One region of the Janthinobacterium sp. OK676 genome, then DNA from elsewhere that is predicted to be linked to it. Evidence: predicted binding sites of a transcription regulator. Region 1 holds the regulator's gene; the other holds the start of a gene.

Region 1 (7,809 bases):
TGGCGCCCATGTGTTCGAGGATGCCGCGCGCCACGGCCTGGTTCAAATGATTGTCTTCCACCAGCAGGAAATGCACGCCGGCCAGTTCCGTGCCCAGCGGCTGGTGCAGGATGCGCTGCTCGCCGCCGTCGTTCTTCGTGATCAGCGCCTGGTGCAGGGCGTCGAACAGGCTCGATCCCGTGATCGGTTTCATCAGCACGACGTCGGCCTCGGCCGCGCTGGAGATTTCCTCGAGGTGATTGCGGGCGAAGGCGTTGACCATCACCACGATGGGCTGGCGCTGGCCGCTGGCCGCCTGGCGGATGGCCTTGGCCGTGGCCAGGCCGTCCATGACGGGCATGTGCCAGTCGGCCAGCACGACATCGTACGGTTGCTGCTGCGCCAGGCGCTCGCGGTACAGTTCGATGGCGGCAAAGCCGGAGTCCACTTCGTCGGCCAGCCAGCCCCACGCCTCGATCAGTTTCACGATCAGTTCGCGCGTGGTGCGGTTGTCGTCGGCCACCAGCAGGCGCAGCTGTCCCAGCGCCGGCGTGCGCCGCGTTTCGGCCGGTTGCGCCAGCATCTCGAAGGGCACGCTGAACCAGAAGCGGCTGCCCTTGCCTTCGCTGCTGGCGACGGCGATGTCGCCGCCCATCATGTGGATCAGCTGCTTGCTGATGGCCAGGCCCAGGCCCGTGCCGCCGAAGCGCCGCGTGATGCTCTGGTCGCCCTGCGAAAACGCGGCAAACAGCTGCTGTTGCTGCAATTCCGTCATGCCGATGCCCGTGTCGCGCACTTCGAAGCGCAGCCAGGCGCGGCCGTTTTCGCTTTCGGCCAGGCTGACGGCCACCACCACTTCGCCGTTCTCGGTAAATTTGATGGCATTGCCGGCCAGGTTGACGAGAATCTGCTGCAGGCGCTGGGCGTCGCCCACGAGGCGCCGCGGCACGTCGGGCTCGACGGCGATGGCCAGTTCCAGCTCCTTTTCGCCCGCATTCATCGTCATCGTCGTGGCCAGGGTATTCATGACTTCGTCGAGGTCGAATTCGACGGGCGACAATTCCATGCGGCGCGCCTCGATCTTCGAATAGTCGAGCACGTCGTTGAGGATGCCCAGCAGCGACTGGCCCGCCACGCGCACCATGGTCAGATACTTGCGCTGTTCCGTATCGAGCTTGGTATTGCCCAGCAAATACACCATGCCCAGCACGGCATTGAGGGGCGTGCGGATTTCATGGCTCATGTTGGCCACGAAATCGCTCTTCGCGCGGTTGGCCGCCTCGGCCCGGTCGCGCTCCTGCTCCAGCTCGGCCGCGCGCGATTCGAGTTCCTGCTGCAGGCGGTCGCGTTCGCTCATCAGGCCGTTGAACGCTTCCGTCAGTTCGCCGATCTCGTCGCGCTGCCGCACCGGCACGGGGGTGAAACGGCTGCCGCTGGTGCGCAGGGCCAGCAGGGTGTCGCGCAAACGCACCAGCGGCGACAGCAGGCGCACGGTGACCCAGCCCAGAACGGCAGCGGCCAGCAGCGAGGCGAGGATGCTCCACAGCACCAGCCGGTACAGCACGCCGTCGAACGGTTCGAAGGCGTCGTCGACGGGCAGCGAGGCGGCCAGCAGCCAGTTCACCGATTTCAGGCGCTTGAAGCTGTTGACGGCCGTGACGCCGCGGCTGTTGGTGCTGACCATGCTGCCTTCGCCATCTTCCTTCAATAGCTGGGTGGTGGTCGGGTTGGCGTTCGGCTGGCGCGGCTGCAACAAGCGGCTGGTATCGGGGTACAGCACGTAGCGCGGCACGGCGCCGCGCGTGAGGATGAAGTAATAGCCGCTCTTGCCGATCTTTTCCGTGCGCAGACGTCCCAGCAGATTGTCCTTGTACAGGCGCAGCACGCCGATCACCACGCCGGCCACCTGGCCATCGGCGGCCAGCACGGGCGCCACCATCTGCACGATGGGCATGCCGCTCGACTTGCCCAGCATGGGTTCCGTGATCATGGGCTGGCGCGTGCGCAGGACGGTCTGGAAATACTCGCGCTCGGCGACGTTGATGCCGGCGCGCCCCGCCACTTCCGGCATGTCGGCCACGACAGCGCCCTGCGCATCGAGCACCAGCACGTCGTCGAACAGCACCAGCATCGAGCGGCGCGAATAGTATTCGCGCAATTGGGCCGGCTGGGCGATCAATTCCGGCGGCTGCTGCCTGGCCGTCAGGGTGACGATCTGCAGCAGCATGCCCAGTTTGTCGTCGAGCTCGGCTGCGGTGCGGCTGATCAGGGAAGACTGCTGGCTCAGCAGTACTCGCGTGAAGTCGTCGCGCATGTGCCGCACCTGGATCATGGTGACCAGCGCGATCATGGCGATCGAGGTCAGGCTGGTGGCCAGCGCGACTTTTGCTTTGATGCCGAGAGGCTTCATGATTTCCTTTTCAGTACCGGGCGGCACAGGCGGCAGATAATGCTGTTAGGAATTTTCCTATCAATACATCAACTTGGCAAGCGGCACCGCGCAAATGCCCCTCCCCGCATGGGCTTGTGACGATGTTGCCATATAATTAAAGGCTGGACGTCGTTTATTCGCCGAAATTACCGTGAAATTGGCACACGGCAACCCTGTATGCAGTAAACTTGTTGTTGCATTTTCTAAAAGGTACCGACATGACTGAAGCGCTACTCACTCCAACCTTGCCCACAGTAACCGTGGAAGCGTTGCGTGCGCGATGCTCGACCTGCAGCATGCATCAATTGTGCCTGCCGATGGGCCTCGATGTGGGCGACATGGACAGGCTGGACCAGATCATCGGCCGCCGCCGCAAGATCGTGCGCGGCGCCTCGCTGTTCCGCATCGGCGACTCGTTCCAGAACCTGTACGCGATCCGCCTGGGACACTTCAAGACCTATCAGATCAATCCCGGTGGCGAAGAGCAGGTGACGGGTTTCCAGATGGCCGGCGAACTGCTGGGCATGGACGCCATCAGCGCCGACCGCCACCACTGTAATGCGGTGGCGCTGGAAGACAGCGAAGTGTGTGAAATCCCGTTTTCCAGCCTGGAACAATTGCTGGGCAATATGCCGACCCTGCTGCGTCATTTCCACCGCATGATGAGCCAGGAAATCACGCGCGAGCAAAGTGTCATGCTGTTGCTGGGCAATATGCAGGCGACGCAGCGTTTTGCCGCCTTCATCGTCAACCTGGCGTCGCGCTACGAGGCGCGCGGCTATTCGGGCAGCAATTTCCAGCTGCGCATGTCGCGCGAGGAAATCGGCAACTACCTGGGCCTGACCATCGAGAGCGTCAGCCGTTTATTGTCGAAATTCAAGAAGGAAGGCTGGCTGCGCGTGTCGAACCGCGAGATCGAGATCTTGCAGCCTGCCAAGCTGAAAGCCATTACGGCAGGCACGGACGTGTGTAAATAAGCTTTATAGCTCTTCATCCGCGCGCAGCGCGATGCTGCGTTGCACGGGCCAGGTCCAGATGCCGGACAGGCGCCACTCGCGCTTGTCGTTTTCCACCAGCACCTGCCAGCGGCTGCGCTCGAGCATCGGCAGGGCGACCGAGAAATTGCCGGCCGCATCGGGCCGCACCAGCAGCTTGATATCCTTTTCCGGCAGGGTCGCATGCGCCAGGTGCAGGAGCAAAGGAGCCTGATAGGCCTTGCCGAAGCTGTGCACGGAGCCGCTCAGGCGCGCCTGCGCCACGTCATACGACAGGCTCGTATCCATGGCCAGGTCGCTGGCGATCGTGTCGCGCTTCAAATCCTGGTTGATCGCCTTGCCCTGCTTGTAATAATCGCCCACCACCAGCGCGTCGGGCTGCGTAAACGCGATATAGCCCATGAAGCTGCCGACGACCACGGACAGGCCGGGGCCGATCATCAGCAGCCATGGCCAGCGGTGCTTGTACCACGGGGCAACGGGGGCTTGCAGTTTCAGACTGTCGGACATTTTGTTCTCCTTGGGGTCAGGCCCTTTGGGTCTGTCCCCAGCTTTTGCTTCTGGGTTGAAAATACAGTAAACCTACCGCATGTTGAATGCTACCCCTACGGCGAAATACCGGGGTCGGACCCAGAGGGTCCGACCCCGAATCAACATCACCGCGGCACGATGAAGACCGCGCTTTCGCGCACGTGCAGCGACGGGTCGTCCAGCGATTGCAATTCGATCGCAATCTTGTTCGAGCCCTTCTCGCCCACGCCGTGCGGCACGCGCAGGCGGATCGGCCAGCCCAGCGTTTCCGTCGGCTGCAAGGTCACTTCTTCGCGCGTCAGCAAGGTCAGGCCCGGCAAGCCGGAAGCGCTGATCTTGAAATGCTGGCTTTGCTCGGACGTGTTCATGATCTGCAGGCGGTAGACGTTTTCGATCATGCCGTCTTCCACTTCGCGTCCCATTGAACCGCGGTCGCGGATCACGTCCATTTTCAGGGGCGTGCGCAGGGCCAGCGAGGTACATACGGCGATGATGATCAGGGCCAGGATGGACGTGTAGATCAGCACGCGCGGGCGCATGGCGCGCTGGCGGATCTGCTTCGAATTGAAGTTGTTTTCCATCGCATGGTCGGTGCTGTAGCGTATCAGGCCACGCGGCCGCTCGACCTTGTCCATCACGCTGTTGCAGGCATCGACGCAGGCGGCGCAGCCGATGCATTCATACTGCAGGCCGTTGCGGATATCGATGCCGGTCGGACACACCTGCACGCACAGGGTGCAATCGATGCAGTCGCCCAGCTTGTCGTTGTTGCCGGCCTTCTTGCTCATGGCGCCGCGTGGTTCGCCGCGCTTGGCATCGTAGGTGATGATCAGGGTGTCCTGGTCGAACATGGCGCTCTGGAAGCGCGCGTAGGGGCACATGTATTTGCACACCTGTTCGCGCAGCCAGCCCGCGTTGCCGTAGGTTGCCAGGCTGTAGAACAAGACCCAGAACCATTCCCAGGGACCGAAATTGAGGGTGGTCACCTCGCGCGCCAGTTCCTTGATCGGCGTGAAGTAGCCGACAAAGGTAAAGCCCGTCCACAGGGCGATGGCGCCCCATACCAGGTGCTTGGCCGTCTTCTTGAAGGCCTTGCGCACGGACGGGCCCTGCCTGTCGAGGGCCATGCGCGCGCTGCGCGTGCCCTCGATGCGGCGTTCGACCCACAGAAAGATTTCCGTGTATACCGTTTGCGGGCAAGAAAACCCGCACCACACCCGCCCGGCAATGGCCGTGACGAGGAACAACAAATACGCACAGATGATCAGCAGGGCCGCCAGATAGATGAAATCCTGGGGCCACAGCACGACGCCGAAAATGTAGAACTTGCGCGTGGTCAAGTCGAACAGCAGGGCTTGCCTGCCGTTCCAGGTCAACCACGGCAAGCCGTAGAACGCCAGCTGGGTAAGCCATACGCATACCCATCGCCAGGTAGCGTAGCGTCCTTTGGCCTCGCGAGGGTAGATCTGCTCGCGGGCCGCATACATCTTGATGACTTGAGGTTCCATTACATCATTTCACGGGCGTCGGGGAATTCGACAGGCTCCAGACATACGCCGACAGCACGTGTACCTTGGATTCGCCCAGGAAATCGCTGAAGGCCGGCATGGTGTTGTTGCGTCCCTTGCGTACGGTTTCCATGATGGTATCGGCGCTGCCGCCGTACAGCCAGGTCTTGTCCGTCAGGTTCGGTGCGCCCAGCATCTGGTTGCCCTTCGCATCGGCGCCGTGACAGGCCATGCAGGCGCCGAACTTGGCCTTGCCCAGCACGGACTTGACGGGGTCCGAGGTGGAACCGGACAGGCTCAGCACATAATGGGCCACGTTCTCGACATCCGCTTCGGAGCCCAGGGCGGCGCCCATCGGCGGCATCTGGCCATTGCGGCCGTGCAGGATGGTGGTCTTGATGATGTCGGGTTCGCCGCCATACAGCCAGTCCTTGTCCGTCAGGTTGGGGAAGCCCTTGTTGCCGCGCGCATCCGAACCGTGGCATTGCGCGCAGTAGGTCAGGAACAGACGCTGGCCGATGGCCAGTGCCTGCGGATCGGCCGCCACCGTCTTGATGTCCTGGCTCAGGTACTTGTTGAACAAAGGACCGTAGTCGGCTTCCGCCTTCTTCAGTTCTTCCTCGTACTGGCCCGTCGATTTCCAGCCCAGGCTGCCGGCATAGGTGCCCAGGCCCGGATACAGGAACAGGTAAGCCAGCGCGAAGACGATGGTGATGTAGAACAGCCACATCCACCAGCGCGGCATCGGCGTATTGAGTTCCTTCAAGTCCTCGTCCCAGACGTGGCCCGTGGTGCCGTCGGCGGGGGCGCCGGCGGCCACTTTCACTTTCGACTGCGAGTACAGCAGCACGCCGCAGCCGATGATGCCCAGCAGGGACAGCACGACGATGTAGATATTCCAGAAGCCGTTGGTAAAGTCAGCCATGGTTGCGCTCCCCTTGTGCCGGCGCGGCATCGGCCGGATAGTCGAGCGCCTCGTCGGCGAACGGCAGGCGTGCCGCCGCATCGAAGTCGCCATTGCTGCGGCTGAAAGTCCACCACAGGATGCCCACGAACGTCATAAAGGAAACCACCGTCATGACGCTGCTGGCGCTGTCAAACAGGTTTTCGATTGCCATGCTAATTCCTTGTTTTGATTAATGTACCGAGGCCTTGCAGATAGGCGACCAGGGCGTCTTCTTCCGTCTTGTCCTGCAGCTGCGCGGGGCCGGCGGCGATCTCTTCATCGCTGTACGGCTGGCCCAGGCGTTTCAGGGCGCGCATCTTCGGCATGATCTCGTCGGGCACCAGTTTGGTCTTCGCCAGCCATGGATAGGCCGGCATGTTCGACTCGGGCACCACGTCGCGCGGGTTGTTCAAGTGCGTGCGGTGCCATTCATCGCTGTAGCGGGCGCCCACGCGGGCCAGGTCGGGGCCCGTGCGCTTGGAACCCCACTGGAACGGACGGTCGTAGACGAACTCGCCGGCGACCGAATAGTGGCCATAGCGTTCCGTTTCCGCGCGCAGCGGACGCACCATCTGCGAGTGGCAGTTGTAGCAGCCTTCGCGCACGTAGATGTCGCGGCCCGCCAGGCGCAGCGGCGAATACGGCTTCAGGCCGGCGACCGGCTCCGTCGTGCTCTTCTGGAAGAACAGGGGGACGATCTCGACGGCGCCGCCGATGCTGATCACCACCGTGACCAGGGCGATCAGCAGCCAGGGGTTTTTCTCAATCCATGCATGTGAAAATTTCATTTGCTTTTGCTCCTATCAGGCGTGCGCCGCGTTCAGTTCCGGAATGCGGGCGACGGGGAGTTTGCTGCCGCGCAGGGTCATCCAGGTGTTGTAGCCCATGATGCACATACCCGACAGGTACAGCAGGCCACCGGCCACGCGCACCACGTAGTACGGATACGTTGCTTTCACGCTCTCGACAAAGGTGTAGGTCAGGGTGCCGTCCGGATTGACCGCGCGCCACATCAGGCCCTGCATCACGCCGGCGATCCACATGGCGGCGATGTACAGCACGATGCCGATGGTGGCCACCCAGAAGTGCACGTCGACCAGGCGCGTGCTGTGCATCTGCGTGCGGCCAGCCAGGCGCGGCAGCAGGTAGTAGATCGAACCCATGGTGATGAAGCCCACCCAGCCCAGGGCGCCCGCATGCACGTGGGCAACGGTCCAGTCGGTGTAGTGCGACAGCGAGTTGATGGTCTTGATCGACATCATCGGACCTTCGAAGGTGGCGATGCCGTAGAACGACAGCGAGACGATCATGAATTTCAGGATCGGATCGGTGCGCAGCTTGTGCCAGGCGCCCGACAGGGTCATGATGCCGTTGATCATGCCGCCCCAGCTTGGTGCCAGCAGGACCAGCGAGAAGACC
Region 2 (7,809 bases), on a different contig from region 1:
TTCTTGCCGGCGAAGTGCTTGAGCACTTCCACCGAGATGCCCGCCTGCGCTGGCGCTTTCGGGCCGGGCGAGATGCAGATGCGGTCCGGGTTCAGCGCCTCGATCTGTTCGATCGTGATTTCATCGTTGCGGTAGACCCGCACGTCTTCGCCCAGTTCACCGAAATACTGCACGATGTTGTAGGTGAAGGAGTCGTAGTTGTCGATCATTAGCAGCATCTTAAAACTCCCCATCCAGGCCATCTTGCACTTGTTCGGCGGCGCGCAGCACTGCCCGCGCCTTGTTTTCGGTTTCCTGCCATTCCATTTCAAGGACCGAGTCGGCCACGATGCCGGCCGCGGCCTGCACGTACAGCATGCCGTCCTTGATCACGCCCGTGCGGATCGCAATCGCCACATCCATTTCGCCGCCGAACGACAGGTAGCCGCAGGCGCCGCCATAGATGCCGCGCTTGGTGATTTCCAGTTCGTCGATCACTTCCATGGCGCGCACTTTCGGCGCGCCCGTCAGGGTGCCGGCGGGGAAGGTCGCGCGCAGCACGTCCAGGTTCGACAAGCCTTTCTTCAAGGTGCCTTCCACGTTCGAGACGATGTGCTGCACGTGCGAGTATTTTTCGATGACCATGCGGTCGGTGACGTGCACGCTGCCCGTTTCCGCAATGCGGCCGATGTCGTTGCGCGCCAGGTCGATCAGCATCACGTGCTCGGCGATCTCTTTCGGATCGGCCAGCAGCTCGGCGGACAATTCGGCGTCGCGCTCGGGCGTGGCGCCGCGCGGACGCGTGCCGGCGATGGGGCGCAGGGTGACTTTCTTGCCGCCGTCGGCCGTGTTCTCGTTGCGCACCAAAATCTCGGGCGAGGCGCCGATGATCTGCATGTCGCCGAAATTATAGAAGTACATATACGGCGACGGATTGAGCGAACGCAGGGCGCGGTACAGGGTCAGCGGCGAGTCGACATACGGCTTGCGGATGCGCTGGCCGATCTGCACCTGCATCAAGTCGCCGGCCATCACGTATTCGTGCGCCTTGGCGACGGCCTTCAGGTAGTCTTCCTTGGCAAAATCGCGGATGGTTTCCGTGCGCACGGAGGCGCTGGTGACGGGCGCATCGACGCCGCGGCGCAGCATCATGCGCAAGTCCTTCAGGCGCTGGCGCGCTTTGCTGAACGACTCGGGCTGCGACGTGTCGGCGTAGACGATCAGGTAGAGTTTGCCGGACAGGTTGTCGATGACGGCCAGTTCCTCCGTTACCATCAGCTGGATGTCGGGCAGGTTCAGGTCATCCTTCGGCGCGCCGCCGGCCAGCTTTTTCTCGATGTGGCGCACGGTGTCGTAGCCGAAGTAGCCGGCCAGGCCGCCGCAGAAGCGCGGCATGCCGGGGCGCAGGGCGACCTTGAAGCGCGACTGGTACTGTTCGATGAAGTCGAGCGGATTGCCTTCATGCTCTTCGATCACGACGCCGTTCTTGACGATTTCCGTGTGGCTGCCGTAGCTGCGCAACACAGTCGTGGCGGGCAAGCCGATGAAGGAATAGCGGCCGAAGCGTTCGCCGCCGACGACGGATTCGAGCAAGAAGGTATTCTTGCCGCCTTGCTGGGTTTGCGCCAGTTTCAGGTACAGCGTGAGCGGGGTTTCCAGGTCGGCGAAGGCTTCTGCGATCAGGGGGATGCGGTTGTAGCCTTGCTGGCCCAGCGATTTGAATTCGAGTTCGGTCATGTGTCTCTCCATGCCGCCAGGGTACGCGTGTGCACGATGCACTAGCCCTGCGGTGGGTTATCAAAAAACCTGCCGGTGCATGCGGTACGCAAATGCGCGCGTGCAGCCGACAGCAATCTTACACGGCTCGGCCCTCAGGCCTGCCAGGATTGCCAGCGTCGCCAAAGCCAGGCCTCAATCGAGCCGGTTTGGGTGACATTGTGTTTTTTGATGAGAAACGTGTTCACGATATGGTGTTGGGTTTGGTCAGTATGCTGGTCTGTTGTGCATGCTAATAAAATGCGCCGCTTCGAGCAGCGTATTTACTATACCATCGGAATCGGTCTCGTGTATAGAGTGTCCGTGGTTGTAGCCATACGGTACGGTCAATACGGGACAAGCCGCAGCCCTGGCCGCTTGCGCGTCGTTCGATGAGTCGCCGATGGCCACCACTTTGGCGGGCGCCAGATCGAAGTCCGCGCACACTTGCAGCAGCGGCATCGGGTCCGGTTTCTTCCTGGGCAGCGAATCGCCGCCGTAGACGATCTCGAAATACTGGTCCAGGTTTTTCTGTTTCAGCAAGGGCAGGGCGAAGGCGATCGGCTTGTTGGTGACGCAGGCCAGGCGCAAGCCCGCCGCCTTCATCGCCGCCAGCCCCGCTTCCACGTCCGGGTACAGGGTGCTGAACTGGCCATTGATGGCCAGGTAGTGGCGCTGGTAGCCGTCCATCGCCTGCTCGAAGCGCTGTTCCACGCCGGCCGCGTCGAAGTCGAGGGCCAGCACGGTGCGGATCAGGTTTTCCGAGCCCTTGCCGACCATCAGCTTGATGGCGTCGGCGCTGATGGGCGCCAGGCCCAGTTCGGCGCGCATGCCGTTGATGGCGACATGGAAATCGGGCACGGTGTCGAGCATCGTGCCATCGAGGTCGATGATGGCGGCGCGCACGCCGGCCAGTACGTGGTCTTTCACCGTGCCCGCTTGCATCAGGCGCCCTTGACGGCTGCCAGCTCGGCGCGCATGGCGTCGATGACGGCTTTGTAGTCGGGCTTGCCGAAGATGGCCGAACCGGCGACAAAGGTGTCGGCGCCGGCGGCAGCGGCGGCGGCGATGTTGTCGATCTTGATGCCGCCATCGACTTCCAGCATGATGTCACGGCCCGATTCGTCGATCATGCGGCGCGCTTCGGCGATTTTCTTCAGCGCTTGCGGAATGAAGGACTGGCCGCCGAAGCCTGGATTGACGGACATGATCAGGATGATGTCGATCTTGTCCATCACGTGTTCCAGGTAGTGCAGCGGCGTGCCCGGGTTGAATACCAGGCCCGATTTGCAGCCATTGTCGCGGATCAGCTGCAAGGAACGGTCGACGTGATCCGACGCTTCCGGGTGAAAGGTGATGATGTTCGCGCCAGCCTTGGCGAAATCCGGGATAATGCGATCGACAGGCTTGACCATCAGGTGCACGTCGATGGGTACTTGTACGTGCGGGCGGATCGCTTCGCACACCAGCGGGCCGATGGTCAGGTTCGGCACATAGTGATTGTCCATCACGTCGAAGTGGATGATGTCGGCGCCGGCGGTAACGACGTTGCGCACTTCCTCGCCCAGGCGGGCAAAGTCGGCGGACAGGATGCTGGGAGCGATACGGAATGTAGTCATGGTGGAGTAGCCAAAGGATAGAAAATGCGAAGATGCGCTATTTTACGCTTGACGCCGCTGCCATGCCTTATTGAAGCACGATGAAACACGGAATACGCATCGCGCGATGGTCTATGCGTCGCGCGCGACACACAATACGACTGGCAATGTCTGAATAGGAATGACGATGGCGACTTATGAATTTACGGTAACGGTCAAGACGCAATACCTGCCCGAGCAATCGGCACCGGACCAGGGGCGGCACGTGTTCAGCTACACGATCCGCGTCGTCAACACGGGCACGGCTGGCGCGCAGCTGATTTCGCGCCACTGGGTCATCACGGATGCGAACAACAAAGTGGAAGAGGTGCGCGGCCTGGGCGCCGTCGGCCACCAGCCGCTGCTGCAGCCGGGCGAGCAGTTCGAATACACGAGCGGTACCATGCTGGGCACGCCGCAAGGCTCGATGCACGGCGAGTATTTCTGCGTGGCCGAAGATGGCCATCGGTTCGAAGCGCCGATTCCCGAGTTCGTGCTGTCCGTGCCGCGCACCCTGCATTGACGCAACGCCGGGGGCTTGCGCCCCTTACTTCAGTTTTTCGGTGCTGTCCTGTTCTTCGCCGAGCTGCTTGCGTGCAGGCGGTGCGGGTTTTTTACCCGAATACATGGTCCACCAGACTATAAATGCCAGCAAGAAGAACGCCACCAGCGCCTCTATCATCAAGATCCACATACGCACCCCTATGTTATTTACCCGCAGCTTAGTATTTACCCGCCGTCTGTTGACACGCGGTAGTCTACCCGTTTCAATCGGCGCCGTCGCGCTTGCGTTGTCCGCCTGTACCACGCCGCCGGCGGAGCCGGTCGCCGCGACTGGCAAGGCGCCGCCCATCGCCCCGACCGTCGTCAGGCCGGTTCCGGCCAAGCCTGCCGACGCCAAGGATGCCGCGGATGTGGCGGCGCCCACCTTCGTGCCCGCCAAGTTTGCCGCCTTGCCAGGCTGGGCACGCGATGACATGCGCGCCGCCTGGCCCGCCTTCATGGCCTCGTGCGGCGTGCTGGTGAAACGTCCGGACTGGAAGGAATCGTGCACGATCGCGCGCCAGGTGAATGCCGATAGCGACAAGGCCATCCGCCTGTTCTTCGAGACCTTCTTCGTGCCCAATCAAGTCATCACGGCCGATGGCGCCAGCACCGGCCTCGTGACCGGCTATTACGAACCGCTGCTGCACGGTGCGCGCAAGCGGGGCGGTCCATACCAGACACCGCTGTACAAGGTGCCCGACGACCTCGTCTCGGTGGATTTGTCCGGCGTGTATCCGGAACTGAAAAACATGCGCTTGCGTGGCAAGCTGGTCGGCAAGAAGGTGGTGCCGTACGCGACGCGCGCCGACATCGAACGCGCCACGTCCGTCACGGGCAAGGAATTGCTGTGGGTGGATGACGAAGTCGAGGCCTTCTTCCTGCAAGTGCAGGGATCCGGGCGCGTGCAGCTGACCGATACGCAGGAAACCGTGCGCGTGGCGTATGCGGACCAGAACGGCCATCCGTACAAATCGATCGGCCGCTACCTGGTCGACAAGGGCGAACTGACCCTGAGCCAGGCGTCCGCGCAAGGCATCAAGGCGTGGATCGCTGGCCATCCCACGCGCAAGGATGAGTTGTTCAACGCCAATCCCAGCTATGTGTTCTTCAAGGAAGAGCGCCTGCCCGACCCGAAAGTGGGGCCGAAGGGTGCGCTGGGCGTGCCGCTGACGCCGCAGCGCTCGGTGGCCATCGATTCGCGCTTTTTGCCGCTGGGCGCACCCGTGTTTTTGGCCACCACGCAAGCCAATAGCGAGATTCCCATGCAGCGCCTGGTGATGGCGCAGGATACGGGCGGCGCCATTCGCGGGCCTATCCGTGTCGATTATTTCTTTGGCTTTGGCGCGGAAGCGGCCGAGAATGCGGGCCGCATGAAGCAGAGCGGCGCCGTGTGGGTGTTGTTGCCGAAGCAGGCGCCGGCGCGCTAGGGAAAGCGTCGCCGGGCAGTTCGAGGTGTGACTTAGCGCAAGACCATCACGGGTAAATGGGTGTGGGCCAGCACTTTTTGCGTTTCGCTGCCCACGAACAGCTTGTTCAAACCCTTGCGGCCATGCGAGGCCATCAGGATGATGTCGCAATGGTAGGTCTGCGCCGCATTGACGATTTCATCGTGCGGGCTCGGCGACACGGCGACCACGCCTTCGAAAGGCACGCCGGCGGCGCGCGCCGCTGCGCCGATCTTGTCGATGGCGCGTTGCGACGCTTCCTGCATCTGCTGTTCATACAGGCTGGCGTCGAGCACGATGCCGCCGTCCGCCATCGGCGAGAACGGGAACGGTTGCACCACGCTGATGGCGACCAGCTTGGCCTTGTTCAATTGGGCGAAGGCGAGGGCGGTCTCGGCGGCTTTGTCGGACAACGGCGAGCCGTCGGTGGGAAATAAGATGGTGTTAAACATAGCGTGCTCCTCAAGTGATGTAAGACAGCTTATGGATTTACATCAATTAAAACCTTGATATAAATCAAACCTCACAGGCTTTGGCGTGAATAGTGTCGCCAAGGCAATCTTTTGCCAGTGTATTCCCGTTCACCGCTTCAGGTGCGCACTCTACGCAGCGGCGTGCCCCACACCATGGCCACCGTCAACACGATGCTGCCTGCCGCGATGCAAGCGAGGCCATTGCGCACGCCAAAATGTTCTGCTACCCAGCCGGCGGCCAGCGCGCCCAGCGGCGCCGTGGCCACCGTCAGGAAGCGCATGGTCGACGTCATGCGGCCCAGCATGGGGTCGGGCGTAACCTTCTGGCGCAAGCCCAGGTAGGGAATAAAGAACAGCATCACGCCGCAATCGAAAAAGAACATCAGAACGGCATAGGCGACGGCGCTGGCCGCTGCGCTACCGAACAGCGCGGCGGGAATCGTCGGCGTCAGGGCAAAACACACGGACGTGGAGGCCAAGCCGATGAGGATGGTGCGGCCCGTGCCATAGCGCCTGGTCAACGGCTTGACAATGAAAGCGCTGAGCAGGACGCCGGCGCCGCCGAGCATTTGCGTCATGCCCAACACGCCGGGGCTCATGCCCAGGTCGCGCGTGGCGAACAGTACCGTCAAGGCCATGCTGGCGTAAAACAGGAAATGCCAGATGCCGGCGCCCCAGGCCAGCGCGCGCAGCAGCGGTTCGCGCCAGACGAACAGCAAGCCGTCGGCGATGTCGCGCAAAGCGTGCTTGCTTGACGGCGCGGGGCGCGGGTCGCGCACGCTCATGGCGCGCAGATTGAAGACGGAAACCAGATAGCCGCACGCCGTGCACAGGATGGCGACGGGCGCCGACAGCACTTGCACGAGCACGCCGGCCAGGCCGGGACCGATCAGGCGCGAAGCCGATTCGGTGGCGGCAAATTTCGATTGCGCATCGATCAAGCCGTCGCGGCCCACGAGGAAGGTCAGAAACACCTGTTCGGCGCCGCCACCGACGACGAAGCCCGTGCCGATGATGAAGCCCACTATATATAACCATGGCATCGACAGCACGCCGCACCAGTAGGCCACGGCCACGCTGGCCAGGGCCAGGCCCGACATGCTTTCGCTGAACAGCATGATCGGGTGCTTGCTGCGCCGGTCCAGCAGCACGCCGACGGGCAAGCCGAAGAGGGCGAACGGCAGCGCCTGCAGCGCGACCAGCACGCCCATCTGTTCCGGCGTCGCATGCAGCAAGAGCACCGCGCACAGTGGCAGGGCCAGCGAGGTGATCTGGGCGCCGAAGCAATTGAGGCCGTTGCTGAACCACAGGCGGCGAAAATTGACGCTGGCGGCGCTGCCGTCGCCGCGCAGGTAACGGGCGCAATACTGGAAGAAGGAAGAAAAAATATGCTGCTCGATAAAAAAGATCGGGCTCACAATAATAGCAGCGCACCTGCCGCGCCGCTGCCGTTAGCCGCTACAATCGTTGCACCGTTCATCGAGAGGAGACACCATGCAATACGAAGACCTGATCATCGACATCCAGGACAAAGTGGCGGTCATCCGCCTGAACCGCCCCAAGGCGCTCAATGCATTGAATGAGAACATGATGAATGAGCTGGGCGACGCCTTGCTGAAGTTCGATGCGGATGATAATATCGGCTGCATCGTACTCACGGGCAGCGAAAAAGCGTTTGCCGCCGGTGCCGACATCGCCGCCATGGCCGACTATACCTATCCAGACACCTATACCCAGGGCTACATCAGCCGCAACTGGGAGCATATCCTGCGCGTGCGCAAACCCGTGGTGGGCGCGGTGGCCGGCTATGCGCTCGGTGGCGGTTGCGAACTGGCCATGATGTGCGATTTCCTGATCGCCGCCGACAGCGCCAAGTTCGGCCAGCCGGAAATCAAGGTTGGCGTCACGCCGGGCGCGGGCGGTACGCAGCGTTTGCCGCGCGCCATTGGCAAGGCCAAGGCCATGGACCTGCTG

The links. The regulator FNR, encoded in region 1, switches genes on or off when oxygen is low (the NO sensors DNR and NnrR bind a similar motif). The targets are predictions, from matches to a motif close to TTGATNNNNATCAA.
Region 2: BLU39_RS26555 (universal stress protein) is a predicted target of FNR. The motif match lies at 5,869-5,882, and genes of this name have one in related genera.

The regions. Positions count from the first base shown of each region.
Region 1 covers NZ_FNHA01000018.1:61,825-69,633, reverse strand. Annotated here, with positions in the region: gene BLU39_RS26895 (response regulator) at 1-2,389, opposite strand, end outside; gene fnr (fumarate/nitrate reduction transcriptional regulator Fnr) at 2,629-3,387, shown strand; gene BLU39_RS26885 (FixH family protein) at 3,391-3,915, opposite strand; gene ccoG (cytochrome c oxidase accessory protein CcoG) at 4,062-5,444, opposite strand; gene ccoP (cytochrome-c oxidase, cbb3-type subunit III) at 5,449-6,369, opposite strand; gene BLU39_RS26870 (cbb3-type cytochrome oxidase subunit 3) at 6,362-6,562, opposite strand; gene ccoO (cytochrome-c oxidase, cbb3-type subunit II) at 6,564-7,178, opposite strand; gene ccoN (cytochrome-c oxidase, cbb3-type subunit I) at 7,194-7,809, opposite strand, start outside.
Region 2 covers NZ_FNHA01000017.1:86,592-94,400, forward strand. Annotated here, with positions in the region: gene BLU39_RS26525 (aminodeoxychorismate/anthranilate synthase component II) at 1-218, opposite strand, end outside; gene trpE (anthranilate synthase component I) at 220-1,716, opposite strand; gene BLU39_RS26535 (phosphoglycolate phosphatase) at 1,963-2,679, opposite strand; gene rpe (ribulose-phosphate 3-epimerase) at 2,679-3,353, opposite strand; gene apaG (Co2+/Mg2+ efflux protein ApaG) at 3,520-3,894, shown strand; gene BLU39_RS28760 (hypothetical protein) at 3,919-4,065, opposite strand; gene BLU39_RS26550 (murein transglycosylase A) at 4,349-5,344, shown strand; gene BLU39_RS26555 (universal stress protein) at 5,377-5,814, opposite strand; gene BLU39_RS26560 (MFS transporter) at 5,952-7,253, opposite strand; gene BLU39_RS26565 (enoyl-CoA hydratase) at 7,330-7,809, shown strand, end outside.